4 regions of the Brenneria tiliae genome follow, and region 1 is predicted to be linked to each of the others. Evidence: predicted binding sites of a transcription regulator. Region 1 holds the regulator's gene; each other region holds the start of a gene.
What was found. Region 1 encodes CRP, which controls carbon source genes, mostly activating them, when cyclic AMP is high. Its sites were predicted from a motif close to ATGTGANNNNNNTCACAT; they were not measured.
Positions count from the first base shown of each region.

Region 2: a site for CRP is predicted at 1,041-1,058, ahead of deoC (deoxyribose-phosphate aldolase). Genes of this name have one in related genera too.
Region 3: a site for CRP is predicted at 1,775-1,792, ahead of MFP24_RS02855 (glycoside-pentoside-hexuronide (GPH):cation symporter). Genes of this name have one in related genera too.
Region 4: a site for CRP is predicted at 2,011-2,028, ahead of garD (galactarate dehydratase). Genes of this name have one in related genera too.

Region 1 covers NZ_JAKPCB010000096.1:48,644-52,280, reverse strand. The annotation lists gene ppiA (peptidylprolyl isomerase A) at 1-15, shown strand, start outside; gene MFP24_RS10230 (polysaccharide lyase) at 85-1,209, opposite strand; gene crp (cAMP-activated global transcriptional regulator CRP) at 1,858-2,490, opposite strand; gene MFP24_RS10220 (OsmC family protein) at 2,807-3,214, shown strand; gene MFP24_RS10215 (phosphoribulokinase) at 3,255-3,637, opposite strand, start outside.
Region 2 covers NZ_JAKPCB010000098.1:161,306-164,942, reverse strand. The annotation lists gene dmeF (CDF family Co(II)/Ni(II) efflux transporter DmeF) at 1-996, shown strand, start outside; gene deoC (deoxyribose-phosphate aldolase) at 1,211-1,990, shown strand; gene deoA (thymidine phosphorylase) at 2,056-3,387, shown strand; gene deoB (phosphopentomutase) at 3,449-3,637, shown strand, end outside.
Region 3 covers NZ_JAKPCB010000087.1:17,774-21,410, reverse strand. The annotation lists gene MFP24_RS02860 (glycoside hydrolase family 30 protein) at 1-173, opposite strand, end outside; gene MFP24_RS02855 (glycoside-pentoside-hexuronide (GPH):cation symporter) at 232-1,611, opposite strand; gene MFP24_RS02850 (helix-turn-helix transcriptional regulator) at 1,905-2,621, shown strand; gene MFP24_RS02845 (sugar-binding transcriptional regulator) at 2,663-3,625, opposite strand.
Region 4 covers NZ_JAKPCB010000088.1:48,012-51,648, forward strand. The annotation lists gene garL (2-dehydro-3-deoxyglucarate aldolase) at 1-352, opposite strand, end outside; gene MFP24_RS03465 (MFS transporter) at 424-1,761, opposite strand; gene garD (galactarate dehydratase) at 2,241-3,637, shown strand, end outside.

The sequences.
Region 1 (3,637 bases):
AAGGTCCTGCCTTAAGCTTTCTCTGATCGACCGTGTAAAAACGGGCGAGTTTACCCAACTCGCCCGAATTAAATCAGCGCGTCGTCATTGACAGGCGGAGGCGGTCAATACGGCAAGGTTCTTGCCGACGCCGGCATAGTTCGCCAGTTTATCTTTTACGCATTGCGCGGTTACCGGCGAGTAGCTATAAGGGAGTGCGGGGAATGTGCCGGTGCTGGTCCAGCTATCGGCATTGACATAGGCTTTGGAATCTTTGTCCCAGGTGATGCCGTAGGTGGTGAAATCGGCGGGTTTGGTAATGTTGTTGTTGCGCAGTTCCCATGTGCCGAAATTCGAGCCATCGTAACGGGATGTCACCGGGTTTTTCGCGTTCTCGAACCAGTTGCTTTCAATCAATGCGATGCCGTTCTGACGAACGTTCAGCCCTGAACTGGTGACGCCGGAATAGAGGTTGTTGTAGGCATGCACCTGACCGCCTCGTTGCAGCGGCAGCCGGGCGTTTACGTCGCTGTAGATATTGTGGTGATAGGTGAGGTTGCGTCCGGTATCGCTATTGCTGGAACCGCTTAAGCCGACCTTTTTGACGCCGTGAATGTAGTTGTAGGAGACGGTGACGTTGGTCGAGCCTTTTTTGATATCCACGGCGGATTCAAAGGTGGTATCGCCGTCCGGCGTGCCCTCGCACTCATGGTTTTTCGCGAAGATCTCGTTATGGTCGATCCAGACGTTCGGGGAGTCGTCGATGCGGATTGCATCGCCATCCTGGGCGCCTCCGGGCATATACCCCATGCGCATATTACGCACCACGACGTTGGAGGACTTGGTGATCCAGATACCGAAGTTTGCTGAGGAACCATTGCCGCCGAGGATGGTAATGCCTTTGGTAAACTCCTTGATCTCCACGCCGCGCGCCGCTTTGCTCCATTGACCGCAGATATCGGCTTCCGCCGCCTTGATTAAGTCATCTTCATTGCCGTTATAGGTGATGACTACGGGGTAGGCGCCGCCTGACACTTTTTTACCGCTTGAGTCCAGACGCGCTGCCGCGATGATATCGACAATGTCCTGCATCGAACCGGCCGTTTTATTGACGGCGCCGGAAACGTTGCCGCCGTCGGTGGTGGCATAGCCGCCGGTATCGGCCGCCATCGCTGGTTGGCAGGCAAGACATAACAGCCCGGCGGCGGCTGAAGGCAGTAGGTATTTCATAAGGATTATCTCCTGTTGGAATATAACTTTCGTTAAGGCATTTATCGTTCCATATGCCCAGGGTAATAAGGTTGGATTTTTCGCTAAAAATGGAATATCAGTTTTCAGTTTTATCAAAAACCCGCATCAGTGTTATCACAAAAATAAAACAATTCAATACGGTGAGTTCAATGCGTCTTTTGAATAATCGAAAGGAAAGGAGGGTTCTATGAAAGCTAAATTGCCAATTAAAATTACGCATAAGATATTTATTGTTTTATTATCAATAAGTTATATTCTCATGATGGTTTTTTTTATTTCCATAGGTTTCTGTTTTCAGCAATATATTCATATAAGGTGGATTTGTCTGAAAAATCCCCCCGGATATCCATATTAATAGGGATTTTCTTAAAATAAATAAAAATGGAGTTTTATTGATCTATATTAAAATATAACTTTATAAATCATGGCTGATTTTTATTTTGCCGATATTGAAAATAATAGATTAAGCCTGTTGGTAAGGCTATTTACATTGCCGGTAAATAATTTATTTTGATAATAAATACCCTGCTCATTAACTAAGGGGTAAATATGAGACCTGCGTTGATGGTGATAAAAAAAAGCGTGAAACTCGCTTCACGCTTTTTTGTTGTAGGGTAACGGAATGGTTTAACGGGTGCCGTAAACCACAATCGTTTTACCATGTGCGGAGATCAGGTTCTGGTCTTCCAGCATTTTAAGAATACGGCCCACGGTTTCGCGTGAACAGCCGACGATTTGCCCAATTTCCTGACGGGTGATTTTTATTTGCATGCCATCGGGGTGAGTCATGGCATCGGGTTGTTTCGCCAGGTTTAATAACGTCTGAGCAATACGGCCGGTAACGTCGAGAAACGCCAGATTACCGACTTTCTCTGAAGTTACCTGTAGTCGGCTGGCCATCTGCGCCGACAGGCGCATCAGAATATCGGGATTCACCTGAATCAACTGCCGGAACTTTTTATAAGAAATTTCAGCAACTTCACAAGCCGTTTTCGCCCGTACCCAGGCGCTGCGCTCCTGACCTTCTTCAAACAGGCCAAGTTCACCGATAAAATCTCCCTGATTGAGATAAGAGAGAATCATTTCTTTGCCTTCTTCATCTTTGATCAGCACTGCGACAGAGCCTTTCACGATGTAGTAAAGCGTTTCTGCTTTTTCACCCTGGTGAATCAGCGTGCTCTTCGATGGATACTTGTGGATATGACAATGAGAAAGGAACCATTCGAGAGTCGGGTCTGTTTGCGGTTTGCCGAGAACCATTCGCTATCATCCTCTGTTGTAATTCACTGCGCAAATCACAGGGCTCAGAGTTCCCTGTACGGCGTATTACTGCTAAACATTCAAAATTCGTCTAGGAAGAATGACGTCAGGGAATATACTGGAGCCTCTATCTGGCGACATCATCATCTCCCCGGTATCTGAGTTTGTCCAGAAAAGGCAGATTCTATTTTCGTTTGTAACACAGCTTGAAGGACCTGTCTTGTGTTGTCTCGCTTCAGCATGATGAAGCTTTGGTTATAGCGTGTTTTTGTACAGTAACGATATAAATTTTCAAAAAATTTTTAGCGGAGGCGGCATGCAGGCTCGAGTAAAGTGGATTGAAGGTTTAACTTTTCTTGGTGAATCAGCGTCCGGGCATCAGGTGCTGATGGATGGCAATTCGGGAGACAAGGCGCCAAGCCCAATGGAAATGGTGTTGATGTCGGTTGGCGGCTGCAGTGCGATTGACGTGGTGTCGATCCTGCAGAAAGGCCGTCATGACGTGGCGGACTGCGAGGTTAAACTGACCTCGGAGCGGAGAACGGAAGCGCCGCGCCTGTTTACCCATATTAATCTGCATTTTATCGTGACGGGCACAGGGCTGACGGAGAAAGCGGTGGAACGGGCGGTGGCGCTCTCCGCGGAGCGCTATTGCTCGGTGGCGCTGATGCTGGATAAAGCCGTCGAGGTCACGCACAGTCATGAAGTCCGCATAGCGGGGTAATCCTCGGCGTATCGCCCGCTGGTGCTTTTGCCGCGGCGGACTATTCGATTTTTTTCCCTTCCAGCAGGCGCTGCACCAGCGGCGCCATAATCAGCTCCATCGCCAGACCCATTTTCCCGCCGGGCACCACCAGGGTGTTGATATGGGAAATAAACGATCCCTGCAACATGGCCAGCAGATAAGGGTAGTCAATATTATCCAGTTCCTGGAAATGAATCACCACGAAGCTTTCGTCCAGTGAGGGGATCGACTTGGCGGCGAACGGGTTGGAGGTATCAACGGTGGGAACGCGCTGGAAGTTGATGTGCGTGCGTGAAAACTGCGGCGTAATGTAGGTGATGTAGTCTTCCATGGAGCGCACCACCGAATCCATCACCGCTTCGCGCGAGTGTCCGCGCTCGTTCACGTCGCGAATCAGTTTCT
Region 2 (3,637 bases), on a different contig from region 1:
CACGTTTTTGACGCCGGCAATCCTCTGGCGGAAAGGAATACCCGATATGCCGCCTTGCTGACCGCGGTGATGATGGTGGCGGAAATCGTCGGAGGATGGTACTTCAACTCCATGGCGCTGCTGGCGGATGGCTGGCATATGAGTTCGCATGCGCTGGCGCTGGGACTGTCGGTGATGGCATACGCCGCGGCCCGGCGGCTGGCGGCGGACCGCCGTTTTACCTTCGGCACCTGGAAGATCGAAGTTCTGGGGGGATTTACCAGCGCCATTTTGCTGGTGCTCGTCGCCATTGTGATGCTGTATGAGTCGGTAGAGCGGCTGTTTTATCCGGCCGTCATTCAATACAATCAGGCCATCGCGCTTGCCGCGGGCGGCCTGCTGGTTAACCTGGCCTGCGCCTGGCTGCTGCGCGGCCATCATGATCATCATGCGCACCATGACCATCATACTCACGACGATCGTTCCGCACGCCATCAACATAGGCACCACGATCGCCACGCCGACCACGATCATGCCGCACCGGGCCATCACCACGCCCATGAGCCGCCGGCGCATGAAAGGCATCAGGATCTGAATTTGCGCTCGGCCTACCTTCACGTAATTGCCGATGCGGCAACCTCCGTGCTGGCGATTGCGGCGCTGATCGGCGGCAAGCTATGGGGCGCCGCCTGGCTGGATCCGGTTATGGGCATTGTAGGCGCGGCTCTGGTTGCCCTGTGGGCCTACGGATTGATTCGCCAGACGGGCCGCGTCTTGCTGGACGCCGAAATGGATGCGCCGGTGGTGGACGAAATCAGGGAGATTATTACCGCCAGCCCGATTGCCGCCGAACTGACCGATTTGCACGTATGGCGGGTGGGAACGGCCAAATACGCCTGTATCCTGAGTTTGACCACCGCTCAGCCGGTCAGCCCGGACTATTACAAGCGGCGGCTGGCGGCGCATAAAGGGCTGGTTCATATCACGGTGGAAATCAACGCCGCCGGCGGGCAATAGCCGCAACCGGTAATTGGCGCAATAAATCACGAATACTGCATTATATGTGCGCCAGATCACATATAATCCCACTCCATTACATCATTTTTACATTAAGTGTGAATGGCAACGCAAAATAACCCGGCGCGGCATGGTCAAATACCCAGGATGTTATCCAATATCTACCTAGCCCTAATCCCCGTCGGTCGGACCGGCTGACCAGTTGGAGAGCTGTATGACAACGTTAACCGCTGTGGCGCAACGCGCGCTGGCGCTGATGGATTTAACCACTCTTAACGATGACGATAGCGATGAAAAAGTGACGGCGCTGTGCCAGCAGGCGAATAGCCCGGCGGGCAAAACGGCCGCTATCTGTATCTATCCGCGCTTTATTCCGCTGGCGCGCAAGGTACTGCGCGAGCAGGGAACCCCGGAGATCCGTATCGCCACCGTAACCAATTTTCCCCACGGCAACGACGACGTCGCCATCGCGCTGGCGGAAACCAACGCGGCCATCGCCTACGGCGCGGACGAGGTGGATGTGGTCTTCCCTTACCGTTCATTGATCGCCGGCGACGCGCAAATCGGGTTTGATCTGGTGCGGGCGTGTAAAACGGCCTGCGAGGCGGCCGATGTGCTGCTGAAAGTGATTATTGAAACCGGCGAATTGCAACAGGACGCGCTGATCCGCCAGGCCAGCGAGATCGCCATTGACGCCGGCGCCGATTTTATCAAGACCTCCACCGGTAAAGTCGCGGTCAACGCCACGCCGCACAGCGCGGAAATCATGCTGCGGGCGATTCGTGATAAAGGCGTGGGCGAACGCGTGGGATTCAAGGCGGCGGGGGGCGTGCGCAGCGCCGCAGAGGCGGCAATCTATCTGCAACTGGCCGATGAGATTATGGGACCGGGGTGGGTTGACGCGCGGCATTTCCGCTTCGGGGCATCGAGTTTGCTAACCAGTCTGCTGTCTGCGTTGGGCCATCAGTCAGCGGACCGGCCCGGCGGTTATTGAGCGCGCGCCGCCGACGATTGCAAAATATAACCGCTGCTTTTATTCACTTATCAGGAGAGCATGCTTTGTTTCTGGTTCAGGAAATCATTCGCAAAAAGCGTGACGGCCATCCCTTGAGCGACGAAGAGATCCGTTTCTTCGTTAACGGCATCCGCGATAACACGGTGTCTGAAGGGCAAATCGCCGCGCTGGCGATGACCATCTACTTCCATGATATGTCGATGGCGGAGCGCGTTTCCCTGACGCTGGCGATGCGCGACTCCGGCACGGTGCTTGACTGGAAGCGCCTGAATTTGAACGGGCCGCTGGTGGATAAACACTCGACCGGCGGCGTAGGGGATGTGACCTCGCTGATGCTGGGGCCGATGGTCGCCGCCTGCGGAGGATACGTTCCGATGATCTCCGGGCGCGGGCTGGGGCATACCGGCGGCACGCTGGATAAGCTGGAATCCATTCCCGGGCTGGATATCTTCCCGGACGACGCCGCTTTCCGGCGCATCATCCAGCAGGTCGGCGTGGCGATTATCGGCCAGACCAGCTCGCTGGCGCCGGCGGATAAGCGTTTTTACGCCACGCGCGACATTACCGCCACGGTGGATTCGATACCGCTGATCACCGCCTCCATTCTGGCGAAAAAACTGGCCGAAGGGCTGGATGCGCTGGTGATGGATGTTAAGGTGGGCTCCGGCGCCTTTATGCCGACCTATGCGCTTTCGGAGCAGTTGGCGCAGGCGATCGTCGGGGTCGCCAATCATGCGGGGTGCCGCACCAGCGCGCTGCTGACCGATATGAATCAGGTGCTGGCCTCCAGCGCCGGCAATGCGCTGGAGGTGCGCGAGGCGGTGCGTTTCCTTACCGGGGAGCATCGCAACCCGCGCCTGTATGAGGTGACGATGGCGCTGTGCGAAGAGATGCTGCTGGCCGGCGGGCTGGCCGACTGCGCCGCGGATGCCCGCGCCCAACTGCAAACGGCGCTGGATAACGGCCGGGCGGCGGAGGTGTTCGGGCGGATGGTGGCGGCGCAGCGCGGTCCCGCCGACTTTGTCGAACATTATGAACGCTATTTGCCGGCCGCCACGTTAAGCAAGCCCGTTTTTGCCGACCATGACGGCATGGTGACCGCCATGGATACCCGGGCGCTGGGTATGGCGGTGGTGACGCTGGGGGGCGGACGCCGCCAGGCCGGCGACGCCATTGATTACAGCGTGGGGCTGAATGAGGTGGTTCGCCTGGGCGAGCGCGTCGACGGCCAGCGACCGCTGGCGGTGATCCACGCCAATACGGAGGCGCAATGGCGGCAGGCGGCGGACGACGTGCGCGCGGCGATCGCCGTGGGCGAGCGGGCGGCGCCGACGACACCGGTTATCTATCGCCGCATGAACGCGGACGAGGTGTGATATCTATTTTCCAACGTCGGCAGGCTGGGCCTGCCGCGTGTAACAACGCAGGAGATAAATAATGAAACGTGCCTATATTATGGTGCTCGACTCGTTTGGCATCGGCAGCAGCGCCGATGCGGAGCGCTTTGGCGACGCGGGCTCGGATACGCTGGGCCATATCGCCCAGGCCTGCGCGGCGGGCAAGGCCGATCAGGGGCGCAAGGGGCCGCTGCATTTGCCCAACCTGAGCCGCCTGGGGCTGGGAAAA
Region 3 (3,637 bases), on a different contig from region 1:
AACGCCGCAAGCGCGGCCATGCCCAATTCATTAAAACAGCCGCCGAATCCTTCAATTTCCCGTTCGTCCGCCGCGCCCACCAGCAAATTGACGGGATGCGCGCCGGTGGCGACGGCGGTATTGACCTGCCATTGCCGGGCGTCGTCACTGCTAATCCAGCTAATTGATGCCATCTTTCTCCTCCGACTTGGTTATGCGGTTTTATACCCGCCTTCCTGTAACTCGAATTATTTAGGGTGTATGTGAATGCAGCGAGCTGGCGATTTTTTTGTTTTTTATTGCTTCTATCTTTTCATCATTAAGTGAATAACGTCTCATAATCAGCAGCAGCGAAAATACCAGCAGCGCGGGTAATAAGGTAAAAAGCAGCTTTATGGTAAGAATCGACTGCGCGTTTTGCTCACCGCCGCCGCCGACATAGCCTCCCCATGCCAGCAACCAGCCAATTAACGCGCCGCCGATGGCAATACCCAATTTAATGGCGAATAAATTCGTCGAAAACACCATTCCGCTTAAACGCCGTCCGCTGACGCTTTCCTCCAGGTCAACAACGTCGCTGACCATACTCCACTGTAACGGGGTCGCCGCCGACTGAATAAAATTGATGACAATTACCAGTCCGAATATAATAAACAAACTTTGCGGGCTCGCAAAAAACAGCATAATCAATAATACTCCCTCAACGCCCATGGAGTAATTAAAGCCTTTTACCTTGTCGATATTTTTAAAAATAACCGCAGAGAAAAGAGCGCCTGAAATGCCTGATATAAATATCAATGATAATAAAGGCGTAGCCAGATCAGGACGTTTCATTACGCTGTTCACATAATACATCGCCACCCCGCCTTTAAAAATTACCGCAATCAGGTTCACCACATTCAAGGTAAACATAATGCGCCAGTCTTTATTGGCATATAAACACATCAGGTCTTTCCAGATACCCGCCGGTTCAGGGTCCAGGGCAGCGATATGGCGTTCACGGGTATTTTTAAAACAGGTAAATAATAAAACAACGCTCAGCACTCCCATGATAAGCATCGTCATAAAATAGCCGAGCTGCTTATCTTCCTGCCCCAAATATGCCACCAGAGGCAAGGCCGACATCGAAACAAACAGTCCGCCCAGCCCGCTGAACGCAAACCGGTACGATTGCAACGACACCCGCTCGCGTGAATCATCCGACAGGTTATTCACCATCGCGCAATAGGGGACGTTCACCGCAGTATAAACCAGCGAAAGCAGGATATAAGACGTATAAGCGTAAACCAGTTTGCCGGCGTAGCTGAAATCCGGCGTATAAAACGTTAATGCGCACAGCACGCCGAAAGGAATGGCGAACCACAGTAAATAAGGTCTGAATTGGCCGAAGCGACTCCGGGTTCGGTCAGCCACCGCCCCCATTAAAACATCGGCGACCGCATCGATAACCCTTACCGCGAGAAACATGGTGCCCATATGCGCGGGCGACAGCCCATAAATATCCGTATAAAAATAAGCCATAAATAACATGACGGTTTGCCAGACTAAATTACAACCGGCATCCCCCAGCCCATAGCTTATTTTTTCTTTTATCGATAATTTTATTGAAGGCGTAGGCGTTACAGAAGACATGATTATCCCCTCAAAAAGAAAATATTATTGTTCTGATACTTCCATTACGTTCAATTGTTGTATATTTATAACCTCACCACGTTTTTAACGAATAATTTATTCCATAATCCGTGGCGTATATAGAAATAAACCGGGGCAATTACATAAGGAATCTGAACCTGATGAGTGAGCCATATCCCATTTTTGAAAATATTCCCGTCACGTTAGGTGAACGTTTCACATTGCGCCGATATAACATCCCTTCGTTTGCCGGGTGCTACGCCGTAACGCATTTTCATGTAATGAGCGAGATTATGTGGTTCAGACGCGCCGGCGGCACCTTTGTTATCCAGGACAGGGCATACCCGATAAAAAATAATACCCTGGTTTACGTACCCACGCTTTTTATGCATGAAATGATACTGACGTCTTACGCCAAACATTTACGCTACTTATTGCAATATGAGGAAAGCTGGCTGGAAGAAATGCACTTGCCGGTTAAACCGATCCAACGTATCCAGCCGATGGTGATGTATCTGGATGAGAGTGAAGCGGCACGCCTGGAGACGCTCTTCTGCTGGGCGAGCGAACAATCGGTGTCGGCCTCAACCCTACAGTCGAGTTTACTGCACTCCATCGTGATTTTCGTCACCTCAAAATTGACGATGGATGCAACGCCAAACCCGGCGTTATTCTGCCACCCGCCGATAACCAGGCTGATCGGCCTGGTGCAACAGATCGATGAACAAAAAAACTATGCCATCAGCGTCGCTCAGGCCGCTCTCCAGTGCGGCTGGTCCGACTCCTATTTCTCCCGCGCCTTCAAGCAGGCATTCGGGCAAACGTTCAAGGAGTTTATGCTGAAAAGAAAAATCTCCCTCGCCATCGACTTACTTATCAATTCCGATCTCAACGTTTCCGACATCGCCTACCAGGCCAGCTTCACCGACTGCGCTTATTTCTGCGCTCGGTTTAAACATATCGTCGGCATGTCGCCGAAAAAATTCAAAGAGAATATCTATACCCAATAGATTTCAGGATGCAGGCAAACGGCGTTTTGACAGCAAATACTTTACTGCGTCATGTTTAAAATCGTGCGGATATTCCCGGCGCTGGTGGCGATAATATCGATCGCACCGGTGCGCAACGCGCCAAGGATCGCCAACGCTTTGGTATTTTCGGAGGCGATGGCAATCACACAGGGAATTTTGTGCAGTTCCTCAATACTGACGCCAATCACCCGATCGTTCATGACCGTATCGACATGCTGCCCCTGCGCATTAAAGAAATCATACCCGGCGATATCGCCAATAACGCCCTGATTGAGGCTCGCATCGATAATCTCATGCGGGGTAAACCAACCCAGCTTCACCATATAGCTGTTTTCGTTCATATCACCGATCCCCACCAAGGCGACATCCGCTTTGCGCGCGCGATCCAGCGTTTCCTTAATCGTGCCATTCTGCATAAACGCTTCTTTCAGGGCTCGATTTTCAACATAGGCCGGCGCATAGAGGGTTTCACTGCTGCCGCCAAATTTCTTCGCCAGACGCCGACTAATATGGTCGGCGTTGATGGCGTCGCCGGGGCGATGCGTCCCCCCGATACCGCAGATAAAGCGACAGTTACGCTCAACCACATTACTGACGTGATCGGCCACGGCCGCGACATTGCGCCCCTGCCCGACGGCCACCACCATGTCATCTTTCAGGGTCAGCGCCAGATGGTTGGAAACCAGCGCTGCGACCTGACGCCGCTGTTCTTCTTCACCCTGATAATCCAGCGCGATCAACGCGCGTTTTATCGGAAAACGCTCCAGCATTTGCTGTTCAAGGCGGGTACTGAATACCGGATGATAGCGTACGGTAATTTCAACAATCCCCTCCTCCTTTGCCCGTTTGAGCAAACGACCAACCTTGATGCGTGAAATGCCAAACTTCTTCGCGATCTCTTCCTGAGTAATTTCGTCCTGATAATAGGCTACGGCAATTTCAGTCAGAAGTTCATTTTCCTGAGATCCTGGTTGCTTTTCCATCCGGCAAAATTT
Region 4 (3,637 bases), on a different contig from region 1:
CGGGCGGATAGCGCGTCGACGCCACAGCGCGGACGGCTTCTTCCTCGCTTTCCACGAAAGGGATCAGGAAGTTATTGAAGCCGATATCCAGCAGACGTTTGATGATGACCGGCTCATTGCTCGGCGGACGGACGACAGGGGCGCTGTGGCTGCCTTTCAGCGCCATAAGCTGCGGAATAAAGGTCAGGATATCGTTCGGCGCATGCTCCCCATCCAGCACCAGCCAGTCGAATCCCGCCAGCCCCAGCACCTCGGTGGAGATGGGATTGCCCAGCGCGCACCAGCAGCCAATCAGGGTTTTCCCCTGGCGTAACTCCTGACGAAAGCGGTTAGGTAATAGCGTATTACTCATAATAACCTTCTATTTAATTACGGTTCGTGAATTAACATGCCTGGTCATTGACGGATGATAAAAGTGCTTCATCAATCATCAACTTTCTTCAATTCCATGCGTTTGATTTCACCTACCACCAGTAAGTAGCACAGCATTGCCATCAGTGCGGAAATACCGACAAAAACCAGCGCGCTGTTAAATGAATGCAGTTCTTTGACTAAATAACCGATAACCAGCGGGGTAACGATTGACGCAACGTTGCCAAAGACATTAAATACGCCGCCGCACAGGCCGATTATCTCTTTAGGCGCGGTATCGGAGATAACCGGCCAGCCCAATGCCCCGAATCCTTTGCCAAAGAATGCCAGCGCCATCAGTGAAACAACCACTACATTACTATCGGTGTAATTACAGAGAATAATGGTTGAAGCAAGCAGCATACCCAGCACGATAGGAATTTTACGCGCGGCGGTTAACGTGAAGCCGCGTTTCAGCAACATATCCGACACCACGCCGCCCAGCACGCCGCCGACAAAACCACACAGCGCCGGAATTGCCGCAATCAAACCCACTTTCAGAATAGACATGCCCTTTTCCGAAACCAAGTAAATGGGGAACCAGGTAAGGAAGAACCAGGTAATACTATTAATAAAGTATTGCCCCAGAAATACCCCCAGCATCATGCGGTTGGTAAGAAGCTGTTTAACATAGTTCCATTTAGGACCGTCTTTTTTGTCGCCCTCTTTTTTATGATCCATATCGACAACGGCGCCGCCTTTGGAAATATATTCCAACTCCTGCGGGCTGATACCGGGGTGATCGGTGGGGTTATGGATAAACTTAAGCCATATCGCGGTCAATACAAACCCTAATCCGCCCATCACCAGGAAAACATGTTCCCAACCCCATTGGTAGGTTAACCAGCCGAGGATCGGAGAGAAAATCGCCAGTGAGAAGTATTGGGCCGAATTGAAAATGGCGGATGCCGTACCGCGCTCCTTGGTCGGGAACCACGCGGCGGTGATACGGGCATTGGCGGGAAAAGACGGCGCTTCGGAAAATCCCAGCATAAAGCGCAGAGCAAAAAGGGTTAACGGAGCCCACACCAAAGGAACCCAATCCACAAATCCTTGCAGGAAGGTGAACAGGGACCAGAAGAAGATACTATAGGCATAAACCTTTTTGGAGCCGAAGCGGTCGAGCAACCAGCCGCCGGGTATCTGCATTACTAAATATGACCAGCCAAATGCGGAAAAAATATATCCCATATGCACCGCGTCCAGCTGTAACTCTTGCGCTACTGCCGAACCCGCTATCGACAATGTCGCGCGGTCCGCATAATTTATAGCCGTAACCGTAAATATGATTAATAGGATAATGTAACGAACATAAGTTTTTCTTGTTGTAAGAAGTGCATCGGAATTCATAAAATCCCCTTGGCTCTCGTTATTAGTATGTTAACTCAAATAAACCAACATCATGCCCGTCATTGAAAATTTGAGTATTTTTTAATAATTTGGATAAAGACTATTTTAATAAAATCTTGCATGACCATCTTTATCCGCAAAGATTTGGAAAACATCATCAGTATAAAAATAGCGCCGCCGAATAGCATTGTTAAAATGCACAACAATCAGCGCTTCATTACATCTATTTTATGGGTTACGCACAGAAAAAAGCGACCAACATCACATTATTGTCAGTGGCAGAGTTCATTTAAATAGGTAGAGTGAGACAGATCACAGTATATTGGCTATTCGCCAGATTATCGGTCGTTAAAAACAAAAAATACTATTCAATTGCACAATTCAGTGGGATTAAAAATCAGATACTATGTATATAAAATCCGTATTACCCCAACAATAAAAACTGATTTTCTGAAAATTAAGTATTTACTGGAGACGTTATGTCGCAGAACAAACAGAATTCCGCTCAGGCATTTTACATTAAAGTTCACAGTGATGATAATGTCGCCATCATTGTTAATGATAATGGTTTACGTGCCGGCACCCGATTTGATAACGGACTGGAATTAATTGAGCATATCCCCCAGGGGCACAAAGTCGCTCTGGTCAATATTGATAAGTCCGGCCCTATTATTCGCTACGGTGAAATCATCGGCTATGCGTTAAGAGATATTCCCCAGGGAAGCTGGATTGATGAATCGCTGGTGGAATTGCCCCAGGCCCCGGCGCTGGAAACCCTGCCGCTGGCCACCAAAGTCCCCGTCGCCCTTCCCCCGCTGGAAGGCTATACCTTTGAGGGCTACCGTAATCCCGACGGCAGCGTCGGTACGAAAAATCTTCTCGGTATTACCACCAGCGTACACTGCGTCGCCGGCGTGGTGGACTATGTGGTTAACATCATTGAACGGGATTTACTGCCCAGGTATCCGAACGTCGACGGCGTTGTGGCCCTCAATCATCTCTACGGCTGCGGCGTGGCCATCAATGCCCCGGCGGCGGTCGTCCCGATACGTACCATTCATAATCTGGCGCTGAATCCCAACTTTGGCGGCGAAGTGCTGGTTGTCGGCCTGGGGTGTGAAAAACTTCAACCCGAACGCCTGCTGGAAGGCACGCCCGACGTGCAGGCCATCTCGCTGGAAGACAGCAGCATCGTCCGTTTGCAGGATGAACATCACGTAGGCTTTAAATCGATGGTGGATGATATTCTGACCATGGCCGATCGGCATCTGCAGCGGTTGAACCAGCGCCGGCGTGAAACCTGCCCGGCATCCGAGCTGGTGGTCGGCATGCAGTGCGGCGGCAGCGACGCCTTTTCCGGCGTGACGGCAAACCCGGCGGTCGGATTCGCCTCCGATCTGCTGGTACGCTGCGGCGCGACGGTAATGTTTTCAGAAGTCACCGAAGTGCGCGACGCCATCCATTTACTGACGCCGCGGGCCGTTAACCAGGAGGTCGGCAAGCGTCTGCTGGAAGAGATGGCCTGGTATGACGCCTACCTCGAGAGCGGCCAAACCGACCGCAGCGCCAACCCGTCGCCCGGCAACAAGAAAGGCGGCCTGGCCAACGTGGTGGAAAAAGCGCTTGGCTCCATTGCCAAATCGGGCACCAGCCCCATTGTCGAAGTCCTGTCTCCGGGGCAGCGCCCGACCAAACGCGGCCTGATTTACGCGGCGACCCCGGCCAGCGACTTCGTTTGCGGCACGCAGCAGCTGGCTTCCGGCATCACCGTGCAGGTATTTACCACCGGCCGCGGCACGCCCTATGGCTTACTGGCGGTACCGGTCATTAAAATGGCGACCCGTACGGCGTTGGCAAAACGCTGGCACGATCTGAT